3 regions of the Trichococcus sp. genome follow, and region 3 is predicted to be linked to each of the others. Evidence: predicted binding sites of a transcription regulator. Region 3 holds the regulator's gene; each other region holds the start of a gene.
The links. Region 3 encodes LexA, which represses DNA repair genes until DNA is damaged. Its sites were predicted from a motif close to CNAACANNTGTTNG; they were not measured.
Positions count from the first base shown of each region.

Region 1 (7,977 bases), on a different contig from region 3:
CTTTACAGTCAGAAAAGGCAGAAAGTGAATTGCCATAAGCGGTTACTTTTGATAAAATGATTGAGTAAATTAATAGATGAGAAGAGGGATCTGAATGTCAGGACATTCAAAATGGAGTAAAATCAAAGGTGCAAAAGGCGCTGCAGATCAAAAACGAGGTAAAATTTTTCAGAGATTATCTAAAGAAATTTATATGGCTGCAAAAAACAGCGGTCCGGATCCCTCATCTAATCCGAGCCTGCGCTTAATGATCGATAAAGCGAAAGCAGCGAACATGCCGAATGATAACATCACGCGTGCCATCAAAAAAGCAACATCTGCTGGAGAAGGCGAAAATTATGAAGAAGTCACTTACGAAGGATACGGTCCGAACGGTGTAGCCGTTTTGGTCCATGCTTTGACAGACAACCGCAACCGTACCGCCACTAATATCCGGGTTGCTTTCAATAAAAATGGAGGATCTTTAGGTGAATCAGGTTCGGTTAGTTACATGTTCGACCGTAAAGGCTATATCGCAATCGAACGTGAAGACTTGGATGTGGATGAAGATACAATGTTGATGAGCGTATTGGAAGCCGGTGGAGAAGAGCTGCAGACGAGTGATGAAGTTTTCGAAATCTACACGGATCCTGCCGATTTTGATGCTGTTTCCGAAGCTTTGAAGGCAGAAGGCTATGTCCTGGCTGAAGCTGAGGTCACAATGGTTCCGCAGACTTTGTCGTCTATTGCAGCGGACAAAGAAACGCAATTCAGAACGATGTTGGAAAAACTGGAAGACGATGATGATGTCTCCGAAGTATTCCACAACGCTGATCTGGACGACGAAGAATAATATAGTACAGATAAAATAAAAAACGGTTGCTTACCACTGTCTGCGGACAAGGTAGGCAACCGTTTTTTCGGATTCGACTCGGAGCCTAGTAATAGGCAGTGCCGCTTGATTGGAATCGTTTTCTTTTTAGGCTTGTAGTATAATTTAGATAGCCAAAGTCGGATTTTCCTTGGGATTTTCGATCACGGCTCTTAAAGCGAAGCGATCATTATCCAATCGGGATAAACTATGAATGGGGGACAGCCGTATGGCAAAAGTAATATTTGTGATTGCACCTGAAGACTTTCGTGATGAAGAATTATTCATGACCCAGGAAGAGGTTGCGAAATGCGGGCATGAGATGTGGATCGCAAGCCACAAGACCGGAACTTGTATGGGGGTGCATGGCGGGATTGCGCAGTCGGATCTTTTGGTTGAGGATGTCGATACGACCAGTTTTGATGGAGTGGTGTTCGTTGGAGGTCAGGGGAGCCGTGTTTTCTTCGACGATCCGCATGCCTGGATGTTGGCACAGGCGATGAACGGGCAGGGCAAAATGGTTGCTGCAATCTGTATCGCGCCGGTGGTCTTGGCGAATGCTGGTTTGTTGAAGAAGAAAAATGCGACTGTTTTCGAATCCGAAATCGCAACTATTGAAGCCAAAGGGGCCATTTATTCTGAGTCCGCGTTGACAGTCGACGGCAATATCATCACTGCGAGCGGTCCGGATCAGGCAAGGCAGTTCGGACTGGAAATATGCAAATTTTTGACGGCATAAAGAGCTAAGACAGCTGTTTTTGAGGAATTGGAGGCGGTAAGGTATATGGAAGAGTTGAAAGCTAGAATTGAACGATTGAAGTAACAGAATCCGATAAAAATACAAGATCTGGAAAGGAAATTCGAATTGTTGAAGTTCGAGCTGCAGGAAGCGAAGAAAATACTGGAGCGTCAGGAAATCGCCTTAGCGGATGTGAGAGGTGAATGGATCAAAAACAATTCGGAAAAAAATCTCGCCGTAATGCGCGAAGAAGAGCAGAACCTAAAGATTGCCAGAATGAACTACAATGCTGCGGTGGAGAAAATGGATATCATGAAGACCGTCGTTTTTCTGCTTTCCTGAAGGTCCAACTATTTGTATGATCATCACAGCATCCTAACGAAAAAGAACGACAAGGACATTTTTACTGGTCCTTTGCCGTTCTTTTTCGTTGTGTCGTCGCTTTATTGTTGTTGCGACTTTTCATCAATGAAATCGTTGATTTTCTGCTGGTATTGCTCATCCGAAATCAAATAAGAGAAACCTTCTCCGATGACGCTTTGAGCTTCGCTGATAGTGAAGAAAGCTTTAGGATCGATGGCTGTCACAATACGGTTTAACGGCATCAATTGCTGTCTGTTGACGACTATCAAAATCACCTTCTTCTGGCTTTTGGAGTAATAGCCTTCACCTTGCAAGAAGGTCATTCCGCGGCCGATTTTTTTATCGATCGCATCAGCGATTTCCTGATGCCGCTCCGAGATGATCAGGACTTGTTTTTTCGGATTGAACCCTTCCAGGATGAAATCCAGCACTTTCGTTTGCACATAGAGATGCACGACAGTCAAAACGACATTCTCCAGCCCGATGACGAAGATGGAGGGTCCAACGACGAACAGGTCCAATACGACCAGTGCGATACTGGTGCTCCAACCGAGATATTTATTGAAAATCAAGGCGATGATGTCGGTCCCGGCCGTTGAACCGCCTGCCTGCATCACGAGTCCCAAGCCTGTGCCGACCAAAAACCCGGAGCAAAGCGGAGCCAGAATGATTGTTTCCATCGGATAGCGCCAAGCAGCCGTCAGATGGAGAAACACCGACATCAACAGTGTGGCCAAAAGCGTCAGCCTCATGGTCGATTTTTCCAAAAATCGGAATCCGATGACCAGTATGATGCCATTCAACACGAAACTCGTGATGGCTACAGGGACATCCAAGGTATAGAAGGCCAACAAACTAATGCCGGTGACACCGCCTTCGCCAAGATGGTTCGCCACGGAAAACATATTGATGCCCATCGCGAACAGAAATGTTCCGATTGCAATCAGAAGAATCGAACCAACAACGTTTTTTTTCAAAAAAGTTCACCTCCCTTATATCAAGTGATCCCGCTTGTTTTTCGCGTGTAGGACCGCTGTTTATGCCAATATAACATATTTTTAACTAAATTTCTCGTTGGAGAAAGAGCGGAAGCCAGGATTTTGCAGAAGCTATAAGTGACGGCAAAATAGAAATGAGGTGATGAATATGGAAGAAAAAGCAGAGAGCTTGTTGGCCGATGCGATGCGACTGGGTGTTTCCGACATCCATCTGCTCCCTTATGAAGACCACTATGAACTTTTTTTTCGCGTGAGTACCGGATTATCGAAAGTAGCGGTGTATTCAATCGAAAAGGGTGAGCGGTTGATTTCTTATTTCAAATTTCTTTCGAACATGAATGTGGGTGAAAGGCGGAAACCGCAATCCGGTGCTGTCAGGTACCGGCTGAACGGCAAAAAAATTGAACTGAGGCTGTCCACCATCGCAAATTTCCGCTACCAGGAGTCGCTTGTCATCCGCCTGCTTTATGCCAATCCGAGTTTTGAGCCGGGTTTGCACGCATTTTTCCCGGCCCAGGAGGCGGAGTTGCTCGAACTGTTGGACCACAAGAGCGGTCTTGTCCTGTTCTCTGGCCCTACCGGATCCGGCAAAACAACGACGATCTATCATTTGCTGCGCAGGAAATATGCCGATGAACCGCTGCAGATCATTACCATGGAGGATCCGGTCGAAATTGAGGAGCCGCTGTTTCTGCAGGCCGAAGTGAATGAAGCGGCAGGTATCACATACGACCTGCTCATCCGCCAGTGCCTGCGTCATCATCCGGATATTCTCGTCATAGGCGAAATCCGGGATCAGGAAACAGCTAAAATGGTCGTAAGAAGCGCTTTGACGGGGCATTTGGTGATTGCGACAATCCATGCCAAAGAGTCATTCGGGGTATTGGAAAGGCTGCGGGAATTGGCGATTTCTTCCGAACAAATAAAGCAGACGTTGCTCGCTGTCGTTTCCCAACGTCTGATCGCAAAATATTGTCCGCTGTGCTCCGGTAAGTGCACCATTCTCTGTGCCCATTATCATGTAAACGAAAAGTCGGCTGCTATCTATGAAATTTTGGCAGGTAAGGAACTGCAGAACCATCTGCAGAACAAGGAGGACGGAAAGCGGTTTGTCACACTGAATGATAAATTGCGAAAAGCCTATGCGTGTGGATACATTACAGAAAAAAATTACTTGGAGAATCTCGTCTGAAAAACGTTGGCTGGCAAAAGAGCAGGCTTATTTTCTGAGGCGCTTAGGTGAATTACTGAAGGAAGGTTTTTCGTTGTCGGAAGGGCTCGCCTTTCTGAAGGTGATGCAGCCGAAGCGCTCGGGCGATATCCAGCGCATGTTGGTCAAACTGGAAACAGGTATCAATCTTCCGGATGCATTGGCTGGATGCGGATTTTCGGAACAAGTCGTATCGCAGCTGCGCTTATCCTTCCTTCACGGAAAATTGACGGAAACCTTGCTGTTTTGTTCCGATTTCCTGACTGAAAAGGATAAACAACTGCATAAGCTCAGAAAAGTCTTGATCTACCCCTTGTTTTTGCTGGTGTTCGCGAACGTAATGCTGATTGCGATCAGACAGGTCCTACTGCCCAGTTTGGAGACGATGCTGGTTCCCTCGGAAGAGGGTTCCGGCTTGCTGGTCCGCATCATCCTGCTTTACCTGGAGAACCTGCCGCTCATCATACTGGGTACGCTAGCCTTAGCCGCCAGCTTAGTCCTGTTGGCAAAAAGTTATTTGAAAAAGAAATCAGCTTTCCAAAAATCTTTGCTGTTCTGCCGGATTCCGCTATTCAGCAAATGGGTACAGCTCTACTATTCCTTTTTTTTCTGCCGGGAATACGCTTATTTCTTCCGCAACGGCATGCAGCTGAACCAGATCGTTTCGCTGATGCGAGGCGATGAAGGGACTGCCTGGATGAAGGACATATCCGGATTGGTGGAGGAAGGGTTGATGCAGGGCGATAGCCTGACGACGATCATTAAACGTTATCCCGTTTTCAAAGAGGAGATGGGCTGGATTATCTATCACGGCGAGCTAACCAGCCAATTGCCGATCAAATTGAGCATGTACAGCGAAGAATGTTTCCGGCTGTTGATAGCGGACATCGAACAGAAAATTGGCTGGTTGCAGCCTGTCTTGTTCCTCATGGTCGCCGTCATCGTGATGGCGATCTATCTCATATTGTTGATGCCAATGCTAAGTTCATTAGGAGGAATGTATTAATGAAATCAATAAAAAAAACACTAAAAAATAAAGAAGCCTTTACACTTATGGAAATGGTACTCGTCCTTTTCATTATTTCTGTGCTGATGCTGATGATCATCCCGAATGTGGCGAACACGAAAACTAGTGTAGAGAATAAAGGCACGGATGCTTTGGCGGTTGTGGTGCAGACACAGGCTGACATGTATGAATTGGATACAGGGACGGAAGCGGCCAGCTTTACCGTCCTTGGGGCTGATGGTTATCTAAACGATAATCAAGTGACCCAAGCAACCGCCAAGCTCACAATAGCAGGCGGTAATGTTTCCATAATCGAGTGATTTGAATGAAGGCTTGAATAATGTATAAAAGCGGATTCACATTATTGGAGAGCCTATTGGTACTGATGATCGCCTCCATGATTTTGCTGCTGACCCCACAATTGGAAACCGCAACGGAGGAACTCGCGTTCAATCTGTTTTTGGACGATTTCTTGACGGAACTTCACACGGCTCAGAGTTATGCGGTCATCACAGGGAATGGCGTCAATATGGATGTCCTGCGACCAATCGGCGCAACGCATTATGCTGTTTTTAAAGACGGTGCCGGATCGGACCGTTATATCAATCGGAAGTTGCTTTTGCCTGAAGGATCAAAAGTGATTCAAGGCTACACCGGATTCATCAAAGGAGGAAGCGGATATTTGCAGCCGAATACCATCATCATGGAAACGGACCGATATCGCTATACCATCACAATCCAATTGGGGAGCGGTCGTTATGAAGTCAATAAAGCTAAACGATAGCAGTGGTTATATGCTTTTCGAAAGTCTGATCGCTTTGGCCATGGTCAGCATCTCAATCTATGTGCTGATGCCGCATTCCGTTCAATTTTTCACGACTTTAAAAGCGGCGGGAGCGGAAGTTGCCTACTGGCGGGTCGCGCAGGACCAGATGCAGGTCATCGCCAAAGGAGGAAACCCAATCGAAAGCCAGGCTTCCGGAGGTATACTGTTCACCACAACTTGGAATCCGGAAACTTCAGAACTTATAGTGAGCGGTGATGATGGGCCAGAAAGGGTGACGGTGCATGCCGACGAAATCGATGCAAAAGAACCCTGAACAATCGCAAGCCGGATTCACTTTATTGGAAGCGGCGTTTGCGCTGACTGTCAATACGTTGGTGCTCCTGCTGATAGTTGGAGGGATGGGAGTAATCCGCACTGCGAATATTCAGCTGGAGCAGAGACAAGAAGCAGAATGGCATCTTTTCCTGATCCAACTCGAGCATGAGTTGGAAGACGAGTTGATGGTGCAAAAGACAAATACGACCGTCCGCACCAAATCAAAAAATCCTGCTGATCCTGCTGTTTATACTTATGAGTTCCGTATCAATAAAGTGCTTCGTTACAAAAACGGAGAAGGCTATCATCCGATGCTGCTGCAAGTCAAAGCGTTGAAATACGAGGTGACCAATGAAGGGATTTCTATCCAGGCTACGCTTTCGGACGACCAGACGCGCAGAGCGCATCTCATCCTGCCGAAAGCCCCCATTAAACAGTGATCGATCACTAGGCAGGGGAGGCTCGATTTTGCCGATCACCATTTTTTACTTGTTCCTTTCACAAATGATGCTTTTCGGAATCATAAGAGTTTATGAGAATCAGCTCTACCTGTACAGATTGACGGAAAACCACTACAAAGCGCAAACTTTACTGGCGTATACAGATTACTGGCTGAAGGAACATAACAAAATATCGAGTCCGGAAAATCGGATCGTACCGGCTTCGCTGTATTTTGAAGAAGGAATCGTGCACTGCGTGGCGGATGCGAGCGGCAAAGTCACTGCCACCGTGACCCTGCAAAATGCCTACAGCGAAACGCTGGTATTGGAAATCCTGTCCCCGGAGTGATATGCAAAATAAAAGGTCATAAAGGTCATATGGAGAACCAGACCTGAGGTAAACAGCATAAAGAACCGCACAAGTAACCCGTAGGTACGTCGGGTTATTTGTGCGGTTCTTGGCTGTTTCATCGGATTTGGGGTCTAATACTGGCCTCAAAGCTCTTATTGACGAATTCCCCCTATCTATACGAGCACTTTTTTGATATACTGGATAGGTATGTTCATAAACAAACAGGATTTTTTTGGAAGGAAGTATGTGAAATGAGTAGAGTCTCAAAATTGCAAGATGCCATCAAAGCGAAGAAGATGGATGCAATGCTGGTGACAAGTCAATATAACTTACGTTATGTTTCCAATTTTACGGGTACGACCGGTTTGGCGGTCATCACTCAAGAGGAAGCTTTTTTTGTGACCGACTTCCGTTACACCCAACAAGCTGCTTCACAGGCACAGGGTTTTCAGATTATTCAAAATAAAGGACCAATATTCGATGAAGTGAAAAAGATCGCGGAAGAAAAAGGTCTAGCATCAATGGGATTCGAAGATGCCATCCTGTCTTTCCGAAGTGTCGAGGATTTAGAGGATCTTGTGACTTGTGACCTGATTCCTGCCTCGGGCATCATTGAAGAGTTGCGTGAAGTCAAAGACGAAGATGAAATTCGAACTATCAGCCGTGCTTGTGAAATTGCAGACGCCGGTTTCCTGTTCATCCTTGATCATATCCGTCCAGGAGTTTCGGAAATAGAAATTGCTAACCGCTTGGATTTCCACATGCGTGAATTAGGTGCGAGTGGCGTTTCATTCGAAACGATTGTCGCCAGTGGCATTCGTTCCGCTATGCCGCACGGTGTCGCCAGTCCGAAATTAATCGAAAAAGGCGACTTCGTGACGCTGGATTTTGGTTGCTATTACAATGGCTATGTTTCG
Region 1 is NZ_JBSQPW010000012.1:42,940-50,916, reverse strand. Features, by position in the region: gene ACTCCX_RS04975 (VanZ family protein) at 1-28, shown strand, start outside; gene ACTCCX_RS04970 (YebC/PmpR family DNA-binding transcriptional regulator) at 95-832, shown strand; gene ACTCCX_RS04965 (DJ-1/PfpI family protein) at 1,080-1,589, shown strand; gene ACTCCX_RS04960 (hypothetical protein) at 1,716-1,931, shown strand; gene ACTCCX_RS04955 (YitT family protein) at 2,033-2,929, opposite strand; gene comGA (competence type IV pilus ATPase ComGA) at 3,099-4,142, shown strand; gene comGB (competence type IV pilus assembly protein ComGB) at 4,099-5,166, shown strand; gene comGC (competence type IV pilus major pilin ComGC) at 5,166-5,486, shown strand; gene comGD (competence type IV pilus minor pilin ComGD) at 5,507-5,950, shown strand; gene ACTCCX_RS04930 (type II secretion system protein) at 5,925-6,266, shown strand; gene comGF (competence type IV pilus minor pilin ComGF) at 6,235-6,708, shown strand; gene ACTCCX_RS04920 (hypothetical protein) at 6,737-7,057, shown strand; gene ACTCCX_RS04915 (M24 family metallopeptidase) at 7,312-7,977, shown strand, end outside.
Region 1: ACTCCX_RS04965 (DJ-1/PfpI family protein) is a predicted target of LexA. The motif match lies at 889-902, and genes of this name have one in related genera.

Region 2 (7,977 bases), on a different contig from region 3:
TTGCGTGCAGTATTATTCTGTTATGAGCAGTTTACTTTTCTTCCTTAGTCAATAGTGCTTTACGGGAAAGATTGATTCTGCCTTGTCTGTCGATTTCGATGACCTTGACTTTGACTTTGTCGCCGATGGCTAGGACATCTTCGACTTCTTTGACACGCTCGTTAGCCAATTCAGATATATGGACCATACCGTCTTTGCCTTTTGTGATTCCAACGAATGCGCCGAATTTTTCGATACGTTTTACAGTACCCTCGTAGATTTCACCGACCTTCACTTCATGCGTCAACTCTTCGATGATTTGTTTAGCGCGGGCGATCATCGCAGTATCAGCTGAAGCGATGCTCACGTTACCTTCTTGATCGATGTCGATCTTCACGCCGGTTTCTTCGATGATGCTGTTGATTGTATCTCCGCCCTTACCGATGACGACTTTGATCTTATCTGGTTTGATTTGCATCATTTCGATCTTCGGAGCATACTGGGACAGTTCTTCGCGTGGGGCTGCAATCGTGCTGGTCAGCTCAGCAAGGATTTCCATCCGCGCTTTCTTCGCTTGCATCAACGCTTCAGTAAGGATTTGTTCTGTGATCCCCTGGATTTTGATGTCCATCTGCAACGCAGTGATACCTTCGCTTGTTCCGGCAACTTTGAAGTCCATGTCGCCCAAGTGATCTTCAAGTCCTTGAATGTCCGTCAAAACTGTATAGTTTTCGCCTTCCATCACTAAGCCCATAGCGATACCCGCTACCGGTGCTTTGATCGGCACACCCGCGTCCATCATTGCCAGCGTGCTGGCGCAGATGCTTGCTTGTGAAGAGGACCCATTGGATTCCAATACTTCCGAAACCAAACGGATTGTGTAAGGGAACTCGGCTTCTGTCGGGATAACTTGCTTCAACGCACGTTCACCCAAAGCACCATGGCCGATTTCGCGGCGGCCAGGACTTCCTGCTCTGCCGGTACTGCCGACCGAGAATTGCGGGAAGTTGTAATGGTGGATGAATCGCTTGCTGTCGACCATGCCGAGGCCGTCGATGATCTGATGTTCGCCCAGCGGAGCCAATGTACAAGTGGACAACGCTTGCGTCTGTCCACGCGTGAACAAGCCGGAACCGTGTACGCGCGGTAATAAGCCGACTTCGGAAGCCAACGAGCGGATTTCATCGATTTTACGGCCATCTGGACGGATTTTGTCGACTGTGATCAAACGGCGCACTTCGTCTTTTTCCATGTTTTCCACGATTTGGCGTACTTCTTTGGAGATTTGGGCAAAGTTGGCATCATCCAGATACTTTTCATTGAAGAACAAGATCGCTTCAGCTTTCACTTCTTCAATAGCGGCTTCACGCGCCAGTTTTTCTTCTGTCATGATGGCTGTCGTCATTTTTTCACCGTAAGCAGTGGTCACTTCCGCCACAAGTTCAGGGTTTAAAGTCAAAAGCTTGACGGTCATTTTTTCCTTGCCGACCTCGGCTACGATTTTATCTTGGAAATCGCATAATTCCTGGATTGCTTTGTGGCCGAACATCAATGCCCCAAGCATATCTTCTTCATTAACCATCGCAGCGCTACTCTCAACCATGTTGATGGCAACTCTCGAACCGGCTACGGTCAACTCGATGTCGGATGCTTCATTTTGTGGAGCGGTTGGATTCAAAACATATTCGCCGTCTACACGGCCAACATTCACTCCAGCGATCGGTCCGTAGAACGGAATGTCGGAAATCGCCAATGCCAACGAGGAACCGAACATGGCAGCCATTTCCGGTGCGCAATCCTGTTCAACGGACATAACAACGTTTGTGATCTGCACTTCGTTGCGGAACCCTTCAGGGAACATCGGACGGATCGGACGGTCAATCAAACGTGCAGTCAATGTTGCGTTTTCACTTGGGCGGCCTTCACGCTTGATGAATCCTCCAGGTATTTTACCGACTGCATACATTTTTTCTTCATAGTTCACAGTCAATGGGAAGAAATCGGTATCTTTTGGTTCTCTTGAACCGACAGCAGCCGTCAATACGACAGTATCCCCGTATCTGACCAATACCGCACCATTGGCTTGCTTAGCCAATTGGCCGATTTCGACTTGCAGCAAACGACCTGCCCAGTCCATTTGGAACACTTTTTTTTCTGACATGTTATCATTCTCCTTTTGCGATGCTTCCCATCTACCAACTACTAAACAAATGTCAACCTACCGACGCTTATAAGCTCACATTTGTATAGTAGCGGTCTGTAGAGCGGGAGCCTCATTCCATTATAGCTGATTGCTCAGCATTTTTGCACTCATTGTCCGAAAAATCCCAAAAAATAAGCGAGATTCACAGTGGAATCTCGCTTAATATGTCTTAGCCACGAAATTAACGACGCAAACCTAATCTTTGGATCAGTTCACGGTAGCGTGCAACGTCTTTGTTGCGCAAGTAAGCCAACAAGTTACGACGGTGTCCAACTTTTTTCATCAAACCACGGTAAGAATGGTGGTCTTTTTTATGAACGCGTGCATGCTCGTTCAAGTGGTTGATTTCATACGTAAGAACTGCAATTTGCACTTCAGGGGATCCAGTATCTCCTTCGTGAATAGCGTATTCTTTGATGATTTCATTTTTAAGTTCTTTTGAAATTGCCATTTTTTTCACCTCTTTCATAAAGTTACCTTTAACTGAGTAGAACGTTGGTGAATCGTTTAACCAAGTTGAAGGTCGTATGTATAATACAAGAAACAGTTTATCGTAATTCCTTACCGATTGCAAGTGGAAATCACTTTTTTCATAAACCTTTGTATTCAGCCTTCAGTTCCAATACCATATCACGGATTTCTGCCGCTTTCTCGAAATTGAGGGCTTTGGCGGCTTCCCGCATCTCCTTATCCAATTGATCGAGCGCTTCGCGGCGTTGTTCCATCGTCATCGCTTTATAGACGCTCAGGATGCTGACATCCCCTTCGGCATCTTCAGGTGTGTGCGAGATGCTGATGCGGTCACGGACTTCCTTGATGATCGTTTTCGGAGTGATTCCGTGCTCAATGTTGTAGGCCTCCTGCGTCGTGCGACGCCTGTTCGTTTCATTAATGGCCCGCTCCATTGAATCCGTTATGCGGTCTGCATACATAATGACTTTCCCGTTCTCGTTCCGGGCAGCCCGGCCGATCGTCTGGACAAGCGAGCGTTCGCTCCGGAGGAACCCTTCCTTGTCGGCATCCAGGATGGCGACAAGCGATACTTCAGGAACATCCAGCCCTTCCCGCAATAGGTTGATACCAATCAGCACATCAAATTCCCCCAGTCGGAGGTTACGGATGATTTCCGCGCGCTCCATCGTTTTGATTTCGCTATGCAGATAATTCACTTTGATGCCGACTTCCTTCAGGTAATCCGTCAAGTCTTCGGACATTTTCTTCGTCAAAGTAGTGATGAAGACCCGCTCATTGCGTTCGACGCGCAGATTGATTTCACTGATCAGATCATCGATCTGACCCTTGATCGGCCGCACTTCCACAATCGGATCCAACAAGCCTGTCGGACGGATGATCTGTTGAGCGACGTACGGACTTTGTTCATACTCGTATGGGCCAGGGGTCGCTGAAATATAAATGATCTGGTTGACCCGCTCTTCGAATTCCTTCAACGTCAACGGTCGGTTGTCCAGAGTGCTCGGCAGACGGAAGCCATAAGCCACCAACTGTTCCTTCCGCGAACGGTCACCGTTGTACATGCCGCGGATTTGGGACATAGTGATGTGCGATTCATCTATGACGGTCAAATAATCATCCGGAAAAAAATCAAGCAACGTGTAGGGAGGTTCTCCGGGAGCACGCCCATCCATATGTCTGGAATAGTTTTCGATGCCGTTGCAGTATCCCATTTCCATCAACATTTCCATATCGTAGTTGGTGCGTTGCTCCAACCGTTGGGCTTCCAACAGTTTATTTTCAGCGCGCAGCACCTTAAGGCGATCCTTCAATTCTGCCCGGATCATGTCAACTGCATGCAAGGTCTTTTCTTCATTTGCCACGAAGTGAGTGGCGGGAAAAACAGGGAAATGTTCGACGTCATTCTTGATTTCTCCGGTCAGCACATCCACTTCCCTGATCCGGTCGATTTCATCCCCAAAAAATTCGACACGGATGGCCTCGTTGTCGCGGGATGCCAGAAAAATTTCAACAACATCCCCGCGCACTCGGAACGTACCGCGCCGAAAATCGATATCATTGCGTTCAAACTGCATTTCCACCAACCTGCGCAGCAACTCGTTCCGTTCCATTTCCATCCCTTGTCTGAGGGATAAGGTATGCTCTTTATAGTCCAAGGGATTTACCAGACCATAGATGCAGGATACGGAAGCGACCACAATCACATCCCGCCTTTCGAGCAAAGAACTTGTGGCAGAATGACGCAGTTTATCGATTTCATCGTTTACGCTGGATTCTTTTTCTATGTAAGTGTCACTTGAGGGAACATAAGCTTCGGGTTGATAATAGTCATAGTAGCTCACAAAATATTCGACGGCATTGTTGGGAAAAAACTCCTTCAATTCGCCATACAGTTGCCCTGCCAGCGTTTTATTGTGCGCGATGACGAGCGTTGGCTTGTTCACTGACTGGATTACGTTGGCTACCGTAAAAGTCTTGCCGGTCCCAGTAGCTCCCAACAAGGTCTGCGCCCGTCTGCCCAGATTCAATCCGCCGACAAGCTCCTTGATGGCTTCCGGCTGATCACCGCTGGGTTTGTATGGGGAAACTAATTCAAATTGATCTTTCATAATAGATGATTCACCTCTTTACTGACTGTTACAACTATTTTACCACCCAAACATACTTTCGTACACTTTGGAGCTTTTGGCATAGCTTTGCACGATTTTGACCCAAAAATTTCAAAATATGTGGGCCTAAATTCCGGGCAGCAATGATTAAAAAGGCAATCTCTTTCAATTTTTATTGCACAACCCTCTAAAATTATGTATAATATGGCATGTTGGCAAAACAGCCTAATAGTTATAGAAATAAGGAAAGAGGGGTGAACCCAATGCCAAATATCGATTCAGCAATCAAACGTGTTCGCACTAGCGAAAAAGCTAACCTACAAAACAACGCTCAAAAGAGTGCTATGCGTTCAGCTATCAAGAAATTTGAAGCTGCATTAGCAGATGGCGCTGAAAATAGCGAAGAATTATTGAAAGCAGCAGTTAAATCTATCGATTCAGCAGCTTCTAAAAACTTAATTCATCAAAACAAAGCGTCTCGCGATATTTCTCGTTTAACTAAAAAATTAGCAAAATAATTTTTTTATTTAAGAGACTTCAAAACGCAAGGCCGAAGATAGACCAGTCCAACTGGTCCGTCTTCGGCCTTTTTTGTATACGTAGGAAACGTTGCGAGGCCAGATTTCCTAAATTGTCATGACTCTTGCGATTTCAATCGCTTAGAGGCATGATACGCTTGACCGATTAGGTCACAGTGTTTCCTTAATCAGGGCAGAACGAACCCGTTCAGCTTTTCTTATTTGAATGTTCATTCGGCAGCAAAAGTTTGCTTCTGATCATTTTATTGTTTGGGCATTGCGTTTGCGTATCGGATCAAAAACAGCTCGAATTGGATTTCTTTCAGTCCCTGCCCCGTCTTCATGTTATACTCCGTCTCGACCAATCCCTGAAAGGCATCCGCCAAGACCTTTTCGGAAAGGTTCCGCACTTGTTGGAAAGCAAGTTTGACACGATAAGGATGGACCTTCAATACTTTGGTGATGTCGGTTTGTTGATACCCACTTTTTGAAAGCAGCTTTACTTGCAGCAACAGGCGGAATTGTCCCAAAAGGATTGCGTTTATTTTGATCGGCTCCTCTTTTTGGAGCAACAGATCCCGATAGATCTGGATAGCCAGATATGTGTTCTTGTTCAGCACTTGCGTCACCAATTCAAAAATATTCTGTTCCAGATTGCGCGGAATCAAATCGATCACCATTTGTTTGGTGATTTTTTTGTCTTCAGATCCGGCTAAAAATAACTTAGGCAACTCCCGCATTCCCCGCGACAGTTGGTTTTCGATCCGCTCATAAAACAATTCCAGAGCATCACGGTTCATTTGAAAGCCTTCATTTTTTATCATGTCCCCTAAAAATTTGCGGGCTTCTTTTTCAGCTAGCGGAGCAACATCCACAGTGACAGCCTTCTTGGCCACGAGTTTCGATATTTTTTTTCTGCTGTCCAATTTTTCATAAGGCGCAAAAATAGCCAGAATTGTTGAGGGCGACGGGTTTTCCAGATAACCCTCCAGCCAACCAAGATCATGCTCCAGTCCATTTTTAGGCTTTTCGGCCGTCAAAAATAGCGGGTTTTCGATGATGACCAAACGCCTTTCCCCAAAAAAAGGCAGCGACTCCGCATCTTCAAGGGCCCGATCCAACACCGTCTCATCCATATTGAATATGCCGACATTCAGATCCTTGTCGGCTTCATCAACTACCGTTTGCAGCAATAGCTGCTTCGCTTCTTCTATAAAAAAATCTTCTTTGCCCAAAAATAAATAGACTGGTTGAAGCTGACCTTTTTTTATTTTGGACATCTCCGTTGTATAATTCACGCTTGGACCACCATTCATCATTTATATTTTTTGTTCGCCAAAATGGTTCGCCATTCTGTTTTCTCTGATCCGTACAGAAAGTGGATAGCACCCTGTTGATCCGTGCGGAATATCGAAATATCCCGCAATTCCAGACGCTCCAGTATCTTCCCATCAGGATGCCCGTACCTATTCGCTTTCCCGACGGATATCATGGCCAATTCAGGTTGGATCTGATCCAAGAAGTCTTCCGAACTGGACGTTGCGCTACCGTGATGGCCGATTTTCAGTATATCGGTCTTCAAATCGGGGTAAGTGCGCATCAGCAACTCTTCCCCTTCTTCTTCGAGATCGCCCGTGAACAGCCAATCCAAGCCGCCTATGCTTGTTTGAATGACCAAAGAATCCTCATTTCCGCCATCGCCGGGGGATAAAGGTGCCAGGATGCGAAAAACAAAGTCAGCGCCAATCTTGACATCAACCTTCCCCAATACAGGGTAAAGGGTCACGTGTTGCTGATTTTGCAGCTCAAGCAGCACTGCTGCCAACGCCACATTCCCCTCCGCTCCTTTGGGGAAATAAATTTTATCGATTGGCATCCCTTCGGCTAATTCCCGCAATGAACCGACATGGTCCTGATCAGCATGCGTCAGAAAAACCATATCCAATTTTTTCACGCCTTCTGCTTTTAGGATCGTCACCAGCTTTTCGCCGGAAGTGGCTGCTGTTTCGCGGACTTGCCATGCTTCTTTTTCGAAAGTGAGCATGCCGCCCGTGTCTATCAGCACCGCACGACGATGAAAAGGCGCTATGATCAGGATGGCATCACCCTGCCCTACATCAAGCATGACGACTTTCCCGGAAGGCGTCAGCTGGTGGGCGAACGAAAACAAGCCGACAGCAACAATAAGGAAACAGAGCACGCGGATATCCCTTCGTTTTTTTTCAACACGCAGCAAGAGCAGCAGCAAAGCGACCCAGACCAGCGCAAAATAAAAGGCAGGCGGACGCCCAGTAACGACTGACGCAAAATTCAAATCAGCTGCTGCACTGGCGAAGTTCTCCAACAAGGTGAGCAAGTTGTCGGACACGGTGCAAAGCACGCCCAACACCGGTGTTTCCGGGAAAAAGAGCACTGTAAAGAACAAAAACCAAAAAATTGGAAAAAGCAACCAAGAAAAAAAGAATGAGAAGATGACATTCACAAAGATTCCGATCCAGGAAACCTCAAAAAAATGATAAGCTACAATAGGAAAGGAAACCATCGTCATCAGCGCCGTCAAGCAAATATCTTTCAGCAGTCCGTTCAGTTCCCATTCCGCACTTACCGGCGCAAGGAAATACAATACCCCTGCCAAAAGATAGCTCAATTGAAAACTTGCCGTATAGATCAGCAGGGGATTGTATAAAACAGCAGC
Region 2 is NZ_JBSQPW010000005.1:39,958-47,934, forward strand. Features, by position in the region: gene pnp (polyribonucleotide nucleotidyltransferase) at 32-2,140, opposite strand; gene rpsO (30S ribosomal protein S15) at 2,364-2,633, opposite strand; gene uvrB (excinuclease ABC subunit UvrB) at 2,773-4,764, opposite strand; gene rpsT (30S ribosomal protein S20) at 5,028-5,282, shown strand; gene holA (DNA polymerase III subunit delta) at 5,546-6,580, opposite strand; gene ACTCCX_RS02250 (DNA internalization-related competence protein ComEC/Rec2) at 6,598-7,977, opposite strand, start outside.
Region 2: uvrB (excinuclease ABC subunit UvrB) is a predicted target of LexA. The motif match lies at 4,812-4,825, and genes of this name have one in related genera.

Region 3 (7,977 bases):
CTGTCTCGCCTGGATTGGCTGTGAAGCTGATGTCTTTGAGCACATCCTGCTTCCCGTCATAAGAGAAGGAAACATTTTTGAACTCGATTCTACCTTGGCTGATTTCCAAATTCGAATCTTCAGGTTGGATCGGTGCCAATTCGGCGTTATCCAGCACACTCAATACCCGCGAACTGGAGACGATGCCGTCCTGAAGGGCGCTGAGGTTATCCATCATCATCCCCATCGGACGGAAAAAGTTTTGGATGTAGGTCGTGAAAGCATAGATGACCCCCAGCTCCACGACACCGTTCAGTGTCTGATAACCAAACAACCAAAGAACAATCGCCAGCGCGATGGCCTGCAACAGATTGACGACTGGCATCAGCATCAGTGCGTTCATCTGGACCATCGCCACCCGGCCTTTGCTGTAGTCGTCGTTGATCGCATCAAATTCCGAGCGCAGCCGTTTTTCTTGCCGGAACTGTTGGATGATCGCCATACCGGAAATCGATTCATTCAATTTCGTGTTCAGTTGGCTCAGCCTTTCGCGCATCGTTCGGTAAACGCGCGTGCTGTATTTTTGATAATACCAAATCAGACCGGCCATTATCGGCACAAAAACGATGAAAAGCAGGGAAATCTGCCTGTCCAAAGTCCACATGGCGATGAAAACAGTGACGATGCTGAAGATCCCTTCTGCCAACGCCAAAAACACATTCCAGAATTCCTTGATGGTTTCTGTATCATTGGTTACCCGCGAAACGATCGAACCGGCTGGCGTCGTATCATAGTAACGCATCCCCAATTGGTTGATCTTACGGAAAACGGCATTGCGGATATTCTCAACGGTTTGTTCCGAGGCCATACTGAATATGTAACGTTGCAGATACGTAACCAACATCTTCAACAAGATGGAGCCCAGATAGGCCATCGCGAAAAATACGCTGATGTTGGTCGTGACATTGCCCGCAGCCAGATAATCATCCATATAAATTTGGATGATGCGCGGGGCCACCACATTCACTAGTGATAATGCGATACTGAAAAGCAATGCGGTCAAAAATTGATAGCGGAAAGGATGGGCAAATCGGAAAATTCTTTTCGTTACCCGAAGTTGCTCTTTTAATGGGATTGTCTTAGACCATGCTGATCCACTCATGCTTCATCCTTCCCTTCTAATTTGGTTTCGAGTTGTTGTTTTTCGTACATCCTGCGGTACCATCCATTCTCTTCCATCAACTCATGATGGGTTCCGCGTTCGACAATGCGCCCTTCATCCAGGACAATAATCTCATTCGCATGCATTACGCTGCTGATCCGATGGGCTGCGATGATTGTTGTCTGATTCGCTCGCTTTTCCTTAAGGCCCGTCAAGATCGCTTCTTCTGTCTTCGCATCCACCGCGGATAAGGAATCATCCAGGATGAGCAGCTCCGGTTCAGTCACCAAAGCCCGCGCAATCGCTATCCGCTGTTTTTGGCCACCAGATAAGGAAACGCCCCTTTCCCCGACCAACGTATCATAGCCACCGGGAAAGCCCAGAATATCCTGATGAATGGCAGTCAATCGCGCAGCCTCTTCAACTTTTTGCTGGCTGATGGATGGGTCGGCAAAACGGATATTTTCCCTGACGTCTGAAGAGAACAAGAAGTTGTCTTGGGGAACGTAGCCGATTCCGCTCAATAACGCGTCCAATGAATAGTCACGGATATCAATCCCGTTGTAATTGATGCTGCCTGCATATTGATCATACTCACGCAACAACAAACGAAAAATCGTACTTTTTCCTGCTCCGGTTCTGCCTACGATACCCAACGTCTGGCCCTTTTCCAAATGGAAGCCGACATCCTGCAGGCTGATTTCTTCGCTGTTCGGGTAACTGAAAGAAGATACCTGAAAATCCAGATCGCCTGTAACCGGAGTCCGGACGGCATTCTTTTGCTCCTGGATCGTCGATTTCTCCTTCAGAAGCTCATCGATCCTGCTGTAACTTGCACTTCCCCGTTCCAACACATTGAATAATCTGCCAACCGCTAACATCGGCCATGCCATCATTCCGATATAACTGATGAACGAGACCAATTGACCGATGCTGATGCTGCCTTCCACTACAAATCGTCCACCAAAGATGATCGTCAACGCAAAAGAAAGTCCCAGGATAAGTTGGATTGCAGGATCGAATAAAGCATCGACCTTGTAGACAGCCTTATTTTTCGCGACGACATCCTTCGTCATCGCTTCGAAATCATGGATGTCCTCTTCTTCTTCGCCGAAAGTTTTGATTACTTTGACGCCGGATACGCTCTCTTGCGTTTTGTCATTCAGGTTCGAGAAAGCCGCTTGCGCCTTACGGAAACGTTTGTGCATCTTTTGTCCGAGGATTCTCGACACCAACGTCAAAGCCGGCAACGGGATCATGGCGATAAGCGTCAGACGCCAGTCGATCAAGAAAAACATCGTGAAGAGCGTGATTCCGCCTGAAGAAATCGAATCCGCCAGTGTCAATATGCCTGCACCAGCGACCATGCGGATCGCATTCAAGTCATTCGTCGCATGCGCCATCAGATCACCGGTCCGGTACTTTTGGAAGAAGACCGCATCCATTTCTGTGAAATGCTTGAACAATCGTGAACGAAGTATTTTTTCCAATTCTGCCGAGGTTCCCCAAATCTTCATCCGCCATATATAACGGAAGAGGTACTGCAGGACGCCCGCAATCAAGATGATCGCCGACCACTTCCACAAAGACGCCATGGTTAAGGTTCCCAACGCAATTTCATCGATGATGATTCCAACAACGCGCGGCGACACGACTTGCAGGATTGCGACAATGATCAGGAAAAAGACGCCAACAAAATAGGCTTTCCATTCCTGGCGGAAAAACCAACTTAATTTTTTGAAAATACTCACGTATATTACCCCCTTCTTACTTGTATAAAGACAAAATAAAAATGTGGAACCGTAGAGATCCACATTTTGTATATTATTTCATTAATCTACTTCTTTTTCTTTGTTGATTGTGCTTTCATAGAAGCCATGATTTGTTTAACTTTTCTCTCGGATGGTTTTTGACCCATCTGCATCATCATAGAACGCAACATTTCTTCATTGATCGGTGGATTTTCTTCAAAATATTTTACCATATAACGTCTTGCAAGGAAAAATCCGCCAACCGCGCCTGCTACTATTCCTAAAATGACCATCATTACCCATGCTGTTGTTGACACGTATTCATCCCCCTTTCCAAAGCATTCATTCATTAATTGTACTAAAGATTATGAGAAAAAGAAATAGCAATCACCGATAAATTTAGCAATTTTTCGAGAACGCTTCAACCATATCCGGTTTTGGGACAAATCTGTGCAAATTCTTGCTTCATCCCGAGAATATACGAACATCTGTTTGATATTTCGGATGATTAGTGGTATCCTAAACGTATAAATATAAGATTACGGAGATGATGATCTCATGGTTAAAAATAAAGATTCACGCCAAATTGAAGTGCTCCAATACATTTATGAAGAAGTCCAAGAAAAAGGCTATCCCCCGACCGTAAGAGAAATCGGAAATGCGGTAAAATTATCCTCCACATCCACGGTGCATGGCCATCTGTCGCGTCTTGAAAAAAATGGCTTTATTCAGCGCGACCCAACAAAACCCCGTGCGATTGAACTGACTCAAGCGGGTCTGGACAAGTTGGGGATCATGTCGGATAAAATGCCGTTGTTGGGTACCGTCACAGCCGGTGCGCCCATACTTGCCGTGGAAGAGGCGACTGATTATTTCCCTGTTCCCCCGGATCTGAAATCCAATTCCGGTTCTTTGTTCATGCTGAAAATCCGCGGAGATAGCATGATTGATGCCGGTATATTCGATGGCGATTCAGTCATCATCAGAAAACAAGCCACGGCTGAAAACGGCGATATCGTCATAGCCATGACGGACGACGATGAAGCGACCTGCAAACGATTCTATAAAGAGAACAACTATTATCGGCTGCAACCAGAGAATGCAAGCATGGAGCCGATAATCCTGGATTCTGTCCTCATTTTGGGGAAAGTAGTCGGTTTGTACAGGAATCACATCATTTAAAGAACAGTTCTCCGACTGACACAAAAAGGCTGCCGATCGGCAGCCTTTTTGCGTGTCCATTCTTATGCTGTTTTTTTAGTATTCCATCAGCGTGAAGATGTCATACCCTTGGATCAGGTCTCGACCCTTCAGATCCAACAACTCGATCAGGAATGCCAAACCGACGACTTCTCCGCCTAATTTTTCAACCAATTCAATGGTCGCGGCTGTAGTACCGCCGGTAGCCAACAAATCATCACAAACCAGCACTTTGTCGCCAGGCAGAATGGCATCTTGATGCAATTGCAGCGTCGCTTTTCCGTATTCCAATCCGTAAGAAACTTCAACCGTTTCTCGTGGCAACTTGCCTTTTTTGCGGGCCATTGCGAAGCCGCAGCCTAATTCTACAGCGACCGGGCAACCAACCATAAAGCCTCGTGCTTCGGGTCCGACTACTTTATCGACATTGAGGTCTTGGGCATATTTCACGATTTCTTTGATTGCATAGCGGTAGGCTTCGCCGTTTGCCATCAAAGGCGAAATATCGCGGAATATGATGCCTTGCTCCGGAAAATCTTTTACGTCAGCAATATATTGTTTCAAATCCATTTTATGTTCCTCCTAATTATTGTACCAGCATCTGTTCATTCAACCATTTCGTCAATTGCGAAAACGGACTGTAGATGAATAGTTTCTCAGCTTCCATTTTCTGCAGGCGATCTTTGAATACTTGCGTATCATCCAATGCCCTTTTGACAGGATTCTTGACCTCATTGATGAAACCATTGTCTATTGTAACAAATCCCGCCTCCAAAAACACTTGAATCATAAAAATGGCAATATTTTTTTTGATTTTTAAGTATTCTGCCAAGGCATCTAACCGGTTTCTCACATCGATATCCTTATGGGAACGGATATACTGATAAAATCTTGCAAACTGGTCTTTAGGAGGGACCCCATCTGCGTAAACACTATTCGATTCATGAGAAACGACATACACGTTTTCGAATTGATTGTTCTTCAGTAGATTCGCCAACAGGTCCATCTTCAACGGACATTCGAAGAGCACAAGGTTGCTGGCGCTGACATCCTGCATGGCGTCCGCTGTACTGTCGGTGAGCAAGGCAGCGTTTGAACTGTTTGGGATGCGCTCATAAAATTTTTTCATGATTCCGGAAGTCGAAAAGAGATACAAAGCATCTTCCACGGCCAATACGGACTCCTGGATGACTGAACTCCTTTTGTCGAAAAACTGGACATGCTTGTTTTTGATATCCTTCAGCTGCAATTGGGGTTTCGCGCTGTCCCTCCAAACATTAATCGAAAGTTCGCCGATGAGGGAAACGACATCCGCTTCGTTCAAGTGATTGCTGATGCTCCCCTTGTTGAAGCCGATCACATCCAGAAAGAGGTTCTTGTCCTTGAGCTTGAATTTCAGATGCTTGTTGTCGGCACCTATCTGTCTGATGTCCGTCAAGGGTACATTCTGGAAGCCGAATATAGGCTTTGGATTATCAGTACCATAAGGTTTAAGCAATTCCAATTCCTTCAAAAACGGCAAAGTGACATCAGCAAGCGGCAGGATGGCGTCTATATAAATGGATTCACCTAACACGATTGCATCATGATAACGAGCCGCGTAGCCGTTTATTTTTTCATCGAAAGCGGGCAAATCGGTGGCGGAAAGACTCATGCCGGCTGCCATTTTGTGCCCTCCGAATTTCGTCAGCAAATCCTTTGAATCGGTCAAGGCAGCATAGATATCCAAAGCCTCAATGCTCCTGGCCGAACCTTTCGCGATGCCGGTTTTTTCGTCGATGCGGAATAAGATTGTAGGGCGCCCGAATTCCTCTACCAGCTTGCTTGCCACAATCCCAAGAACGCCCTCGTGCCAGTTCTTGCTGCCCAACACAACAACATCCGGCATGCTTTCGGCTTTCGCCAGTTGGGCACTCGCCTCTTCATGGATGGACTGTACAATCCCTTGTCTCTCGACATTCTTTTCCTGTATGTAGGCAACGAGTTCAGCAATTTTGTCCTCATCGAAAGACAGCATCAGTTCAGCGCCTGGGCCCGCATCTTCCAATCGACCGACCGCGTTCAAACGTGGCCCGATGATGAATCCGATGCTCTCTTCGTCCAAATGGGCTGCATCTATCCCTGCGGCTTCCATCAAAGCAGCCAAGCCGAGCCGATGCGTTTGTTTCATGACTTGCAGCCCCTGTTTCACGATCCATCGATTCTCGCCTGTCAGACTCACAAGGTCCGCAACAGTCCCGATTGCTGCCAGATCAAGGGATTCGTATGGCATTTCCCCTAGTAGAGCTGCCGCAATTTTCAGCGCGACGCCAGCTCCGGATAGATCCGGGAAAGGATACGTGCCAGCAGGATGTTTCGGGTGGATTATGGCATACGCATCCGGCAAGACATCCGGCAATTCGTGATGGTCGGAAACGATGACGTCAATCCCCATTTTTTTGGCCATCGCTATCGGCTCATGGCCGGAAACCCCGTTGTCGCACGTCAAAATCAGTTGCGCACCGTTTTCAATCAATTTTTTGAATGCGGCAGCATTTGGCCCATATCCATCCGTAAAGCGATTCGGCAGATAATAGCCGACATTGCCGCCCAACACTTCAATCGTTTCCACTAGAATGCTTGTGCTTGTGATGCCGTCCGCGTCATAATCCCCATAAACGACGATTTCTTCTCCCGTTTCAATGGCTTCAGTCAAGCGCTGGACTGCTTTATCCATGTCGTGCAACAGATACGGATCGTGGAATTCCATTTTGGTCCCATCGATGAAAGCTGTGATCTGTTCTTTTGTTCCCAAGCCTCTCTGCATGCAGAGTGTAACGAATTTTTCCGATAAGCCTGAAGCCTGGCTGATTCCCATGCTGACAGAGCCCTCAATTTCTGATTTGCGTATTTTCCAATTCATTTTTGACGATAACAAATTACCGACTCCTTACTTTATAGACTAAATAAACGCACTGTGGTCCCCAATAATCCAAAAAAGACTAGAAGCTGAAATCGTTCTAGTCTTTTCTTTGTGACTTGAAGTGGTCATCGAAGGGATTTCCAGCTCTGTTGCTATCAAACTTTACTGGGCTGATCCGGAGTGCCAGCCGTAAACCTTTTGACCAACTCTTCTTCAAGCGAAGTGATTTTGCTTTCTTTTTGGGTCATTTGCGCCCGCAGATCGGCAAGTTGCTGTTCGTAACCGGCTTTTGTCTCGTCAACTGCTTTTTGGATTTCTTTCCCTTTTGCATCGATTTCAGCGCGCATCTGTTTGAATTCTTTGTTTTTCTTTGTCGCACTTCCTGTCGCAACCAGTAGCGTGATGAGCGCTCCCATCAGGAGTGAAACCAGGATGACAATGATCAAAGGTCCATCCACAACCGCAAATCCAAAATTGACCGGCACAGAATCGACATTGAAAACGGCAAACAGCACAATGATGATGATCAAAATAATACCCGCTACTAATCTCCATTGATTTTTCACTATAATCGCCCCACTCATTTTGATGTTTTTACACTCTCATTATCATCTTTTTGCCGATGCATAGTCAACTTGCACCACTTGAGAGCCACGGTGATCATTTTTTGGTGACCAGCATCCGGCAATCATTTTCTCAATGCTATTTCGAATTCATCATAATCATTGACGAGTTTTGTATTTGGAAAGACTTTGCGGGCATCCCGCTGCAACTGCTGTGCATTGCCATTCAGGTAACGGGCACTGATGTGGGTCAAATAAAGCTGGTTGACTTTTGCTTCTTTGGCTACATTGGCCGCATCGATGCAAGTAGAATGGAAATAATCCGACGCGATGGCTTGGTCTTCTTTCCCGAAGGTGCTCTCATGAACCAACACATCGGCATTTCTGGCTAAGATGACCGTATTTTTCGTTCTTCTTGTA
Region 3 is NZ_JBSQPW010000036.1:8,300-16,276, forward strand. Features, by position in the region: gene ACTCCX_RS10310 (ABC transporter ATP-binding protein) at 1-1,141, opposite strand, end outside; gene ACTCCX_RS10315 (ABC transporter ATP-binding protein) at 1,138-2,892, opposite strand; gene ACTCCX_RS10320 (YneF family protein) at 2,979-3,209, opposite strand; gene lexA (transcriptional repressor LexA) at 3,451-4,074, shown strand; gene ACTCCX_RS10330 (adenine phosphoribosyltransferase) at 4,150-4,662, opposite strand; gene recJ (single-stranded-DNA-specific exonuclease RecJ) at 4,679-7,009, opposite strand; gene ACTCCX_RS10340 (lipopolysaccharide assembly protein LapA domain-containing protein) at 7,150-7,560, opposite strand; gene rnz (ribonuclease Z) at 7,683-7,977, opposite strand, start outside.